Regions from separate parts of the Pseudoalteromonas sp. SWYJ118 genome, predicted to be linked through region 1. Evidence: predicted binding sites of a transcription regulator. Region 1 holds the regulator's gene; each other region holds the start of a gene.
What was found. Region 1 encodes LexA, which represses DNA repair genes until DNA is damaged. Its sites were predicted from a motif close to TACTGTATNNNNATACAGTA; they were not measured.
Positions count from the first base shown of each region.

Region 1 (4,617 bases):
GTCCATGGATAACTACATCAATGTGATCTTTTATATCGCCAAGCACTATAGGACTGCCTTTAAGTGCAGGAAATACACCCGGTAACCCCATGCCAGTAGGCTGATGACATGCAGCACAATTGGCCATATATACTTGTTCGCCTAAAGTCATTAATTCTTCTTTTGGGAGGGTTTTATCAAGTAATGCGGCATCTGCTAATGCTGCTTTTTGTTTAGCCTGCTTTGCATCTGCAAGCCATGTTTTAAAATCAGCCTCAGATTTAGCGACCACCACAACGGGCATAAAGCCATGATCTTTACCACACAACTCAGCACATTGGCCTCGGTAAGTACCTTCTTCGTTTATGTTCGTCCATGTTTCGTTTATAAAGCCGGGATTCGCATCTTTTTTAACTGCAAAATCAGGTACCCACCAAGAGTGAATAACATCGTCAGAAGTCATTAAAAATCGTACTTTTTGATTTATTGGCAGTACGAGAGGCTTATCAACCTCAAGTAAGTAGTTAGGATTTTTATCTGCAAGATTCGCGATTTCATCTTGCGGGGTAGATAAAATAGAGTAAAACTCTACATCTTCACCCATATATTCATAATGCCATTTCCATTGCGAGCCTGTAATTTTAATAGTGAGATCAGCTTTGCTGGCATCTTCCATTGCAATTAGGGTTTTAGTGGCTGGTACTGCCATAGCAATTAAAATAACAAACGGGATTGCAGTCCAAAGTATTTCTACTTTAGTGCTTTCGTGAAATTGGGCAGGTACAGCCCCTTTAGATTTACGGTGATGAATAAGTGCCCAAAACATAATTGCGAACACTATCACCCCAATCACACAACATATTATAAATATGGTCATGTGCAGCTGATATACATTATTGCTTATATCGGTTACGCCTTTGCGCATATTGTATTGGCTGTTAGCCAAAACTGGGTGCGAAAAAACACATAATATAAGCCACAAGGTAGAGGTCAGTTTACCCATGTGACGGCTCCTTTGATGCTATTGCGAATGCAAAGCGAAGAGGCATACGGCTTAAACGCCAATTCGTTATTTTTATTTTTTTAGTCAATCTCATTTAATATTGATTGGTTTTGCTGCGCCAACAACGGGTTTGTGTATATTGTGTGTTCTCAAAACTAAAAAGCTGTGAGTTATTATTAGCTCAGCACATTAATAATTAGCTAAAAAATGAACAACAAGCAAGTTTTAGTATAAAAAACAATCAGGTGATATTGAGTAATTAATAAAAAATCAGTAACCAACTAGGTAACAGGAAGTTCAAAAGATGAGCAAAACAAAGGGGTTTAACGCATTCGGAGGGGGAAAATATAAGTGCAAAAAAGTTTACAGCTTAAATTGTCAGTGAGCTATTTATGCCCTATTTTTAGTGCGAATTTAAAACAGAAAATGCGTACTAATTAGTACGCATTTATAAAACTGCTTGTTTAAAAGCTATTTTTAAAGTCACATCCAATCAGCGTTTCTTATAACGCCAACGGCTAAGCCTTCAATATTAAAAGACTCATTCTCAAGATCTACTTCAATAGATTCAAAATCGTCGTTTTCAGCATGAAGTAATACTTTACGACCCGCTTTCTCAAGACGTTTTACAGTTACGTCTTCGTCTAGGCGGGCAACAACAACTTGCCCGTTTTCAGCGGTTTGAGTACGATGCACAGCAAGTAAATCACCATCCATAATACCAATATCTTTCATGCTCATACCGTTAACGCGTAGTAAAAAATCTGCAGCCGGTTTAAACATTAATGGATCGATTTTGCAGTGACTTTCAACGTGCTCTTGCGCCAAAATAGGTGAACCAGCAGCAACACGCCCTATAAGCGGTAAACCTAATTGTTCTGGCTCTTCTTCTTCAATTAACTGAATACCACGGCTTGCACCTGGTTTCATTTTAATTGCGCCTTTTTTAGCAAGTGCTTTTAAATGTTCTTCAGCAGCATTGGCACTTTTAAAACCTAATGTTTGCGCTATTTCAGCACGTGTAGGAGGCATACCAGTGTCTTTAATAAAAACTTTAATTAGTTCGAGTATTTGAGCTTGGCGGTTCGTTAATGGTCGCATACAACTGGTTTTCCATACAGTACATTTAACTGTGAGTATATACAGTTAAATAAAAATCGCAAATTTAAATTAAGCCTTAAAATAGCCAAAGTAATTTCACTTGTGTACATTTTAGGGATATAACTAACGCTAGGTTTATAAATGATTAAAAAAGCAAAGGAGTCATTATGAGTATTTGGTACCAGCCCATCACTTTAGAGCTGTGCAAGCAGTTAGAACAAGGCATTGATGGCCAAGGAACATTAATGAAAACCATGGGAATAGAAGTCACTGAAATTGGTGATGATTACTTAGTAGCCACTATGCCGGCAATTCCTGAGCATCATAACCCAATGGGAATGGTTCACGGCGGTGCTAACGTTGTACTTGCCGAAACAGTTGCCAGCTATGCAGCTAACTTTGTTGTCGATTTTACAAAATTTTACTGCGTGGGGCAGGAAATTAGCGCAAGTCATTTAAAAGCATCTCGCAACGGCACTTTAACAGCAACGGCAAGAGCGTTTCATATTGGCAAACGTAGTTCAGTGTGGGAAATAAAAATTACAAATAGCCGCAATGAGCTGTGCTGCGTATCAAAAATGACCGCAGCAGTCGTAGAGCGAAGATAGTTACTTTTCGATTGGGTAAATTGTAATTTCCATACCCGCACCAATCGCAGATATACGTAGTAATGTATCTGCATCTAAGGCTTGATTAAAGCACTTAGGGGAAGTGCCTGATTCAAAACCAATATCAAACGTTCTACGTGAACAGCTTAACCATTGCTTTAGCGCGTTACGCGAACACGATTCAATAAGCTCACATATATGGTTTATTGCTTTGTCAGGCGTGTTTACTATACCTGTTGCTTCAATACGCGCTAATTGACGGTATTCGTCTTTGTCATAATGTAAAATCGTCGCGACTTTTTTCAAGTCTGCCACTAGCAAACTAATATCTTGCTTTGATTCAAGCTCAAGATCTACATTTAAAAATTGAATTTCCGGCATCGTTTCGTATTTATCCTCTAATAATTTCATTGCAAACTTTAACGCAGTTTTACCGTTATACCAAATCAACTATGCTCTATTAACCACTTTATATAGATATTTCGCAGCTTTTAAGTATTTTTTAGCGTTTAAAGCTAGCTGGATATCAAACACTCAGCTCAATTAAACAAATAAGTCATGTTAGCAATTTAAGTGTAATCTTTTTTATTTTTAAATGATTACAGTAAGCTATAGTTTAAACTGCGACAAAATGTCGCAGTAACTAATCCCATTAATGTAATAAACTAGCCTCTAAAAATAATAAGACTAAAACATGAATAAAAAAATATTTAAGTATGCTCGCAAGTTACATAAATGGCTCGGTTATTTGCTCACATTACAAATTTTAGCTTGGCTATTAGGCGGTTTAGTCATGAGCGCTATTCCTCTTGATAAAGTTCATGGGGAGCATCTTGCAACACGTACTCTTAATAACCCATTTACGCAGGCTGATTATATTGCCTCCCTTAACGATATTGCACCTCAGGTGGTTAATCCAACACAAATAATTTTTGAGAACTTTTTAACCACACCTATAATTACAGTAATAAATAAAGATGAACAGCAAAGCTTTAACGGTATAACAGGCCGGCCCTTTGAGCCGCCAACTAAAATACAAATTACCGCAAATGCTAAAGCACACTTACTTATTGATGCTCAAGTGACAAGCGCTGTACTGCTAAAGCAAGGTATGCGAGAAGTTGGATATAAAACCAATGTTTGGCAGGTACAATTTGACGACACATTTAACACAACACTGTATTTGTCAGAAAATAACGGCAAAGTTATCACCGTTCGCAGCACACTATGGCGAATTTTCGACTTTTTTTGGATGTTACATATTATGGATTACGATGAGCGAGAGGATTTTAATAATCCGCTGCTTATTAGTTTTGCAGCAACCAGCGTACTTTTTTGCCTAAGTGGAATATTACTACTTATGCAAAACATACGACTAAAACGATTTATCCGAATTAAAAGTAAGAATAAATCAAAGTAGTCATATTGGTTTTTAAGAACTAGCGCACTCTCACCAAAGAGTAAATAAGCCCTAGGAAATACCCAAGGGCAGATTTTATTCCAAGTGTTTAAATCGACTCAAATGTCGCTTTAACATTTCGTTTTCGAAAATCAACTCATCACGCTCATCCAGCAATTGTAAAACTAAAGCTATTGCCGACCAATCTAACGAAAAGTCATGTTGAATACGGGCCGCTTTTTTAACTAAGGTCACTGCAGATACCGTAAATTGCCACTGCGTAACGTGCTCCCCCTCAATTGGAACCGCAATATTGTGCTCAACTAGCTCATATAAAATTGCTTCGCTAATATCACTACTCAAACATAGCTCTTTGCTAGTAAGTAAATCATCTTTTTGTGTCACGATAATTTGCATTATGGCTTGCTCCAGTTATTACGGGGATCAAAGTGAGCTTTTTCGGCTAATTCTTCCCAAAGTTTTTTACTGGTATCATCAACAGATGTTGGATTAACAATTTTAAGCAC
Region 1 is NZ_JADYXC010000021.1:12,162-16,778, reverse strand. It holds gene coxB (cytochrome c oxidase subunit II) at 1-982, opposite strand, end outside; gene lexA (transcriptional repressor LexA) at 1,466-2,083, opposite strand; gene I6F48_RS16670 (PaaI family thioesterase) at 2,251-2,691, shown strand; gene I6F48_RS16665 (hypothetical protein) at 2,692-3,072, opposite strand; gene I6F48_RS16660 (hypothetical protein) at 3,386-4,111, shown strand; gene I6F48_RS16655 (chaperone modulator CbpM) at 4,187-4,507, opposite strand; gene I6F48_RS16650 (DnaJ C-terminal domain-containing protein) at 4,507-4,617, opposite strand, start outside.

Region 2 (4,617 bases), on a different contig from region 1:
TCCCACGTTAAACTCCTAAGTAATTTCAAAATACGGCAAATTGGTTAATTTGTGTAAATATGACCGTTTATACGGTCAAAAGTTGCATCTAGTGTATCTAGTCCATTTCAAACTGACAACGGTATTGCTATGAATAGGCAACAAAAAACGTTAAAAAACAGCTTTAGTTGGCATTTCCCTTTGCCTCAGTATTTTATTTAATCTTTTAAATAAACTCGCTAACTATAAATATGCGTAAATATATAAGTAAAACGTCATAAAATGCGCCGTTTATTCAAAATAAGAGCATAAACACTCAAAACCTATAAGCCTTACCTTCACGTAACAGTAAAACTAATACCGAGCCACATCAGAAGAAATTACTTAAGCTAGAAATTTCATTAACTTATAAATTTAACGATTAATTAACGCGCAAGATTCAAACAACAATAAAATTCACCGAATTAGTTTTTCTAATCTGAAAATACAAATTTTCTAGTTTGAACAAAAAGATGATCTTACGTATTATTCTCCCATACCGAACTAGCGCACCGAATGAGATAGTTTCATTAAGCCAAGTTCTTAGTAATAGGATATTTTATCGTATTACATTGTTTTACTCTTTCTGGATAAAACCAAATTCAGTAAAACGTAGTTCCCTGGATTACTTCCTTCAACTTGTTGTTTGCCCGCATTTTTTGCGGGCTTTTTTTTGCCTACAATTTAGTGCGCTACATACTTTATTTATAAACTAATAATTGCTCTACCTATTTTACAATAAGTAATTCGGTTACTAGTTTGAATGGTACGCAGGATAGCTTCGCGAGTCTTAACGCCCTGTGAATTAACAGTTAACTATAAAGCGTATAAGTATTTTGAAATAACATTTGCAACAGTGTGCTGAGGTTTTGGGTAAAATACCAGCCGTATAAATATTTGAAAGAAAGGGATACTAAGTCAATTACCTGCTGCGCAATAAACCACAGCAAGCAATGTATATGATGAGGCTAGTCTTTTTTAGGAAGTAAACCAAAGTGATGATATGCACTGTCAGACACTATTCGCCCACGCGGAGTACGCTGAATAAACCCTTGCTGAATTAAAAACGGCTCTATTACATCTTCTATTGTTTCACGCTCTTCACCAATAGCTGCAGCTACATTGTCGAGCCCTACTGGGCCGCCCATAAATTTTTCAATTATGGCGAGTAAATATTTGCGATCCATATAATCAAAACCACTTTTATCTACGTCAATCATATCAAGCGCTTGCTTAGCTACTTCGGCATTTACTGTACCGTCAGATTTTACCTGTGTGTAATCGCGTACACGCCGTAATAAACGGTTTGCAATACGTGGTGTACCACGTGAACGTTGTGCAATTTCGGTTGCGCCGTCGTCACACATTTCTAAACCAAGATAATGTGCAGAGCGCCCTACTATATGTGATAAATCCTCTACAGAATAAAACTCTAATCGCTGTACAATACCAAAACGATCACGCAGTGGTGATGTAAGTGAACCTGCTCGTGTGGTTGCACCTATAAGTGTAAATGCAGGTAAATCTAATTTAATAGAACGTGCAGCTGGGCCTTCACCAATCATTATATCAAGCTGATAGTCTTCCATTGCTGGGTAGAGTATTTCTTCAACTTGTGGGCTTAGTCTGTGTATTTCATCAATAAACAGTACGTCGCCTTCTTCTAAATTAGTAAGTAGAGCAGCTAAATCGCCCGCTTTTTCAAGTACTGGGCCTGATGTTGTTTTAATGCTTACGTGTAATTCGTTGGCCACAATGTTTGCAAGCGTGGTTTTACCAAGCCCTGGAGGGCCAAATATTAATAAATGATCGAGCGCTTCACCACGGGTTCGAGCAGCTTCAATAAAAATTTCCATTTGCTGCTTAACATGAGGCTGGCCTCTGTAATCGGCTAAAAGTTTTGGCCTTATTGCACGATCTATAGAGTCTTCATTTGTTTTTTCAGTCGCATCAATTAAGCGATCCGCTTCAATCATGGGTTACTCACAACATTGATTTTAAAGATTCTCTAATAAGAACCTCAGTAGACATATCGGGTTTGCTTATCGATTTTACTGCTTTTTGAGCTTGTGGCAATTTATAACCTAACGCAAGCAGTGCTGATACGGCATCATCGGCTGCGTTATTAGCTATTGTCGCATCGCTCATTGGCTCTATTACTGCGCTGTCGCTAAATGGCGTAAATAAATCATTACCCCAATCTTTTAATCTGTCTTTCATTTCGAGTACTAAGCGCTCGGCTGTTTTTTTACCTACACCCGGTAATTTAACTAGCGACGTTGAGTCTTCGTTATTTACACAGCTTACAAATTGCTTAGCCGACATACCTGATAAAATAGCTAAACCAAGTTTTGGCCCTACGCCATTTGCTTTTAATAGCTCTCTAAATAAGGCACGCTCAACTTTATTATTAAAACCAAATAATAACTGAGCATCTTCGCGCACTACAAAGTGCGTATAAACAATCGCGTTTTCACCAATTTTTGGTAAATCGTAAAAACAGGTCATTGGCATTTGTACTTCGTAACCGACACCACTTACTTCGAGTAAGATTTCTGGTGGCTGTTTTTCGACTAAAATACCATTTAAGCGGCCTATCATAGTTATTTCCTTAAACGTCCTCTAACGGTTTTGCTTGCGCTACCCGCTAGTTTAATTAAATTTTGTTCTGAGTGAGCATGGCAAATAGCAATAGCCAGTGCATCAGCTGCATCGGCTTGTGGTGTACCGGGTAGTTTTAAAATATTTTTTACCATGTGTTGCACTTGTGTTTTATCTGCGCCACCGTTTCCTACTACCGCTTGCTTAATTTGCCTTGCTGAATACTCAAATACGGGTAAGTCGGCCATTGCAGCGCCCACAATAGCTGCGCCTCTAGCTTGGCCAAGCTTTAAAGCTGAATCGGGGTTATGCGCCATAAATACTTTTTCAATGGCAAAGGTTTCTGGCGAAAACTGCTCAATAAGCTGTGTAATGCCTTGGTAAATCATTTTAAGCCTAACCGGAAAAGGATGATCGGCTAACTTAATACAGCCACTGCCTAAGTATGTAAATTTAGAACCTTGGTGGGCAACAACGCCATATCCGGTCAAACGTGAACCAGGATCGATCCCTAAAATAATGGCCAAACTTGCATTCTCATTATTGTTATTTTTAAATTACGCTAATAATGCCAGAGCACTGTATAAATTACCAGTACAAAGAAAACAAAAATGCCCACATGTTAGGTGGGCATTTAAAGGAGCATGTTAGTTTAAGCTTACCCTAGGGCACGCACTAATCCTTGAGTGTTTTGTTTAAGTGTTCGGGCAATCATTAAATAGCCTAAACCGGCTACAAATACGCCGCCCGCTACCGGCCCAATAATCCATATATGCGGGTGTAGCTTACCGGCTAAATCAAACATTTGTTGCTGCACAATTAAAAGCGCTATATCACTAAAAAATGCGGCAACTAAACCGGCTAAACCACCGAGTAATAAAAACTCATACAGGGTCGCGTTTTTAATTAATCGGCTTTTAGCGCCAAGTGTTCGCAGTATGACAATTTCTTGCATACGTTCACCCAAGCTAGCTTGCACTTGCGATATAAGTACAAGCGCCCCACACAGCACAACAATAGCCAGTACAAACCCAATAGCGAGTGATACTTGCGAAATAGTTGTTTGTATTTGCTTAACAAAGTTGTCAATGTCAATGGCTGTAATAGTTGGGTAAGTGCGCAATAACTGGCTAAAGTCACGCTTTTGCTCTGGGTTTATGCGTACCGACGAAATATACGTTGCAGGAAAATCTGCAAGTACATCGGGGCTTAAAATAATAAAAAAGTTAGGTTTAAGCGTGGCCCAATTAACTTTACGAACACTGGTAATTTTAGCGTCGAACGACTGCGAACCAATTAAAAATGTAAGCGTATCGCCTATTTCAACATCTAAACGCTCGAGCATCGACTCCTCTACTGAGGCTTCGGCTGTTGCATTTTCACCAAACCACGCGCCTTGTGTTACTTCATTTTGGTCAGGCACATCTTTAAGCCATGTAAGGTTTAGCTCACGGCCAATACCTGCACGTGCTTCTTCGTCTTTTTTCTCGTTGTCTTGCAGCGATACAGAACGCGCAACCAACTCGCCGTTTACCGCATTTACGCGCCCACGAATAGTTGGATAAAACTCCGATACCTGAATATCTTTTTGTGCCAAATATTCATTAATTGGCCCAAGCTCATTTTGCGTTATATTAACTAAAAATGCATTAGGCGCATCGTTTGGTAGTTGCGATTGCCAATCAGATATCATATCGTTTTTAAGTACCACTAAAAACAGCAGTAATTTAATCGCTAACGAAAAACTAATTAACTGTACCGCGTTCACATTTGCACGTTTTTGAATAGACGCAATTGCAAGCGACCAACTATTACCCGGTTTTAAGCCAAGCTTTCGGCCGCCACCAAATATTAATTTAGATACTAAAAACAACACACCAATTAGCGCAAGTGTTGAGGCAAACAAAATAAGCGTTATTTTTATGTTGTTACTAAATAACCACATTAATAAAAACACAGTTAGCGCACTCATGCCTAAATGCACACGACTTACTGCTA
Region 2 is NZ_JADYXC010000010.1:68,875-73,491, reverse strand. It holds gene tolQ (protein TolQ) at 1-6, opposite strand, end outside; gene ruvB (Holliday junction branch migration DNA helicase RuvB) at 987-1,994, opposite strand; gene ruvA (Holliday junction branch migration protein RuvA) at 2,002-2,619, opposite strand; gene ruvC (crossover junction endodeoxyribonuclease RuvC) at 2,622-3,146, opposite strand; gene I6F48_RS11390 (ABC transporter permease) at 3,278-4,617, opposite strand, start outside.
Region 2: ruvC (crossover junction endodeoxyribonuclease RuvC) is a predicted target of LexA. The motif match lies at 3,197-3,216, and genes of this name have one in related genera.

Region 3 (4,617 bases), on a different contig from region 1:
CAACGTCAACAGTTAGATTTAGATGATGACGAATAACACTTAATTTAATTAAGTGTTCGAAGTTTTAAAATGAGCCCAAGTGGCTCATTTTTTGTTTTTATGCATTAAAGATTCACCATAAATCATTTTTATTAGTAACCAATAAGTAGAATTTTACTTTATTAACATTTGCATAACAAAATGTAGTGATATAGGGTGTGTTTAATAAAAAAAACAAAACAGTTGTACCATGCCGATAAATTACTCTGACCACCAATTGAAATTAAGCTTAAAGAGCTCTAAGGTACTTGTCGTTGACGATCAGCTATTAAGCTTAATTGTATTAAAAAAAATATTATCAGAGCATTTTAGTGTAACAACAACGAGCTGTGGTGAGGATGCGATTGAAATTTGTAAACATAATCCGCCAGATATAATACTACTCGATATTAATATGGAAGGAATGAGTGGTATTGAAACATGTCTAAAATTAAAAAATATATCTGAAACACAAGATATCCCCGTTATTTTTGTAACCTCATCTGAAAATCAAGAAGAAGAGTGCTGGGAAGCCGGAGCTGTAGATTTTATAAAGAAACCAACTAACTCGGAAACTTTATATAGAAGAGTGCGCGCCCATATTACGATGAAACTTCAACATGACTTACTCAATCAAAAAGTATTTCTAGATGATTTAACAAAGGTATTCAATCGTCGTTATTTTGATGCGCATTTTTCTAAAATGGAACGAAGCGCCTTACGAGAAAAAGTCGACTATGCACTATTACTCATCGATATAGACTACTTTAAGCAATACAACGATCTTTATGGTCATGTGCAAGGCGATACGGTTTTAAACCTTGTTGCACAAACTATTACTAATAGTTTGCAAAGGCCAACCGATTTTGTTGCGCGTTACGGCGGCGAAGAGTTTGTAGTTGTTCTACCGCATACAAGCACTGAAGGTGCGATTTGTGTTGCTGATAAAATTAAACAAAATGTGGTCGATTTAGGAATATTACACAGATATTCAGAATATGACTTTGTGACTATTAGTATTGGCGGTGCAACCCTACAACCGTACGTAAATAACAAAAACACCTTGCAGATCGCAGATGAAAAAATGTATGAGTCCAAAATGCAAGGTCGTAACCAAGTGTGTTTTTAAGTTTAGCTAGCTAATAAATCACTTTGCCACTTAAAAACACCTTGTAGGTGATAAATATTAAATAAGATTATTTATTACACGCTATGACATTTTTTGTACTTTTTATTGCTACCACATGGGCAGTCATCATTTCTGCCCACTTTAATATCTTCAACAGGATATATAGTGCCATCTAAATAACGCCATTGAGTGTTTTCTTTAATAAACTGCGATTTTTCGTGGAGCTCACAAAATAAGTTTTGATAAAAATATTGGGCTTTAAATTCTACAGTGCCGGTATCTCCATCATGGCTTGACCCAATTACATCAAGATTTATAAATCGACAGCTGTTAGCAAAATCATTGATTTCTTTAACCGGATTTTCAGCTTGTTTTTCTTTTGCGTAGGTTTGATAAACATATTCTGCATTTTTAATAACATAAGCACTGAATCGTGAGCGCATAAGTTGTTCAGGAGAATCAGCTTGCTTAACAGATAAGTGAAGCGGCTCGCAGCAATCGGCATGATTGTGCCCACTGCTGCAAAAACATAATGTGGTATTGAGTGAAGTCATAATAATAATACAAAGTCTAAAACATTAGTTTAACAAGCTTATTGGGCGAGTGATATCTCTGTTGTTTGAGACTTTTTAGTAAAACAGTATAGTTTTGTATTCGTTTTACTTAAATCGAACGATAGATTCGTAAGTAGTTGGTTATTAACTATATCGGTCCAGGTAATTACCGCTGCAAAGTTTCCGTTATGTAATGCAGAATTTAATACATACTCTAAATTTACTAGGTGCTTCTGTCTAATAACAAGTAATTTACTTGTATCAATAGAGCATGAGTCAAGTAAAGCTTTGCTAGGTACGTGATCTGGAGCAATTAGTAACGTCCATGCATTAGAGCTATTGTATTGGTGTAATACTTTTAAAAGCTCAAAGGTCGCTGAAATTTCATCTTCAATTTGAATCAAATTCACGCAATCGCTTTGCTCATCTTGTTGGTAACTTTTAACTGTTCTTACGGTAATAGGCTGTAACATAATTTCACTCACTGGGTTTTTATACAGTATTCATATACAGTAGTTTATACAGTGCTTTCGTGCAAGCCTTTTATGCTATTTATTTGTACAGTTATTCAGCTTTTTGTTCTTTCTCATCCAATTTTGGAATGGTTTCTCACACATTTGGAATAAGGAACCATATGTGGCAAGGGTTTCAGAGATGGTGTTACTGTTCCCTATCTGGGTTTTTCTCATAGGGTTCGGAATTAGGTTGTTGGGCTTGAAACCGATTAAAACATTAAACAGTGATGCTCAAAACCTAAAATTTAATATTTTATCTTTTTTGAATTTAATAATGAATGTTTAGGGATCTGTTTTTTTATCGAATATTATGACCCGGCCAAGCTAATTGGCACTAGATAAATGTTCTAAGGCGGCTAGGAGCGAGAAGTGTTTATTAACTAAGCAATATTAAGAGGACACTTTCCTCTTTCTTACATACTAATATAACCTACAAAAAGAATAATATTTATAGCTGGCAATAACTTACACCATTTGCTATTAATATAAGTTCATAGAATTAGGACTTTTCGCGCTAAAATAGGGAAAGTGCCCTCTGATAAAGCTGTTACAAGCATTTCGAGTTTAGGTGTATTTAATCTAGGTTAATTATGACAAAAGAATTTTCAATTTATGAGAGTCCGCTTTCTGAAGAAACAATGAAGCTAAGGAGAAACACGATATTATCATCAGTTGTATGTTTATTTGTTTCTTTTTCAGGTGCTTTACCTACAAAAATATCGGCTATTGGCCTTACTTTTGACAAAGTAGAGCAACAAGCTACTTTAGGTTGGTTTATATTTTTCATTTCTTTATACTTGTTTTTACATTTCATATCTAATGCTTTTGTTGAAGTTGCAAGATGGCTTCAGCCCTACATTCAAAGTAGGTTGTACAAAACCGAATTACTCAAGCACCCAGCATTTGATCCAACTACTTTTATCAATCAAACAAATATGGGCTATGATCCTCAAGAGCAAGATCTTAATGTCATTTCAACTTGCGAATACTCTGATGCTGGATATGCAACTAAAAAAAAGTTAAAACCTTTATACGTTTTTATTTATTTAAAGTTATTCATGGAAGTTATTCTTCCGTTAATTATTGGGTTAATAGGTTTGTTTAAGCTGTACATGCTTATAACAAGTTATTGAAATGGATAACTAAGCAATTGGCTTGCTTCGTTCCTAGCAATTTTAGCCAACAATTAATCGCCGCTTAGTAAGCGGTTAAATGCCTTTAGGAGATCAAATGGAATTATCGCAGTTAGAAAGGCTGAATTTAATCAATCAGTTTTAATACTAGAAAAGCTCTACCCGGAAGAAGCTGATTATTATGCAAAGCATCGTAAAGCTGTTCAGGAGGGATACAAGCTTCATTACCGCTGGATCTTTGAACATCTTTACGAGGAAATGTCTGAGGAGGAATGTCAGGAAGTACTCGATATTTTAGAAATGCATAGAGCATTCGCATGGTCTTACATGGATGCAACAGGTAAGAAAGAAGTTGACGATAATCGTCTGAAGTTCAGAGGGTTTGACGGTAACAATGAATCGAGTCAGCTGTCATATGCTAGCTATTTTGTTATTGAGCTCGAAAGATTCCAAGAGCTGCTGTACGGAAAGGAATATAGTGATTTCAATAGTCATATGCCGACAATGGATCGCTATCGCCGTATGTTAAGTGTCTGGAAAACATTTGGCAAACCGAACCAAATGAGATTATCAATGGAGCAAATTGAGCAGGTATTGGGAGCTTAAAATGGATTGGCTTTCAATTGTTGGTTCATTAGCGTCAATTGGTGGTGCAATTTGGGCTTGGAGAGAAGCAGTAAAATCATCTAATTCGGCAAGTAAAGCCGAGCGAATTAAGACTCAGATGATTAATCAGCGCAAGACCTCCGAGCTATCGGAATTAAAGCCTTTAGTGTTCGCAGCGACAGAGTGCGTGAAAAGATATAGCACAACAATGGTTTCCAGATTGGCTGGTTCCGGTGTAGTGGTCAACTAATTTTGGCCACAGTTTTAGAATCTTGGTATCTAATCTCAGATTCTTTCGCCTCTTCAAATAGGGCAGTAGAAACATCACTTATATTAGGCGGGGTAGTATACTGTGGCTATAGGCTTTTAAAACTTCATTTTGTGTCCCAAATTCTCCAGTTATCGACATCTATGCAAGTTTTAGCTATATGCTCGTACTTATTGGCGCAACTATCATAAATACCGTAACAAGTAGCTGCTATCATTGCTGTTGTATGAAGGTAATGCGGTAAGTGCTGCGAACCCAAATATATGAACTTATTATGCCAAGAGGTGCTGCTTTTACTTTTAATATCCTCTTCAAAACATAGAGCTGTAAAAGCATGGCAGTTAAAATTAGTTATACTGTAGTTATACTGTTTTCCAATGAGCTTAATCGCAAT
Region 3 is NZ_JADYXC010000002.1:348,969-353,585, reverse strand. It holds gene I6F48_RS04270 (DUF6172 family protein) at 1-36, shown strand, start outside; gene I6F48_RS04265 (GGDEF domain-containing response regulator) at 230-1,147, shown strand; gene I6F48_RS04260 (YchJ family protein) at 1,222-1,701, opposite strand; gene I6F48_RS04255 (SulA-like leucine-rich domain-containing protein) at 1,740-2,174, opposite strand; gene I6F48_RS04250 (hypothetical protein) at 2,807-3,349, shown strand; gene I6F48_RS04245 (YfbU family protein) at 3,452-3,955, shown strand; gene I6F48_RS04240 (hypothetical protein) at 3,957-4,205, shown strand; gene I6F48_RS04235 (hypothetical protein) at 4,330-4,617, opposite strand, start outside.
Region 3: I6F48_RS04255 (SulA-like leucine-rich domain-containing protein) is a predicted target of LexA. The motif match lies at 2,197-2,216, and genes of this name have one in related genera.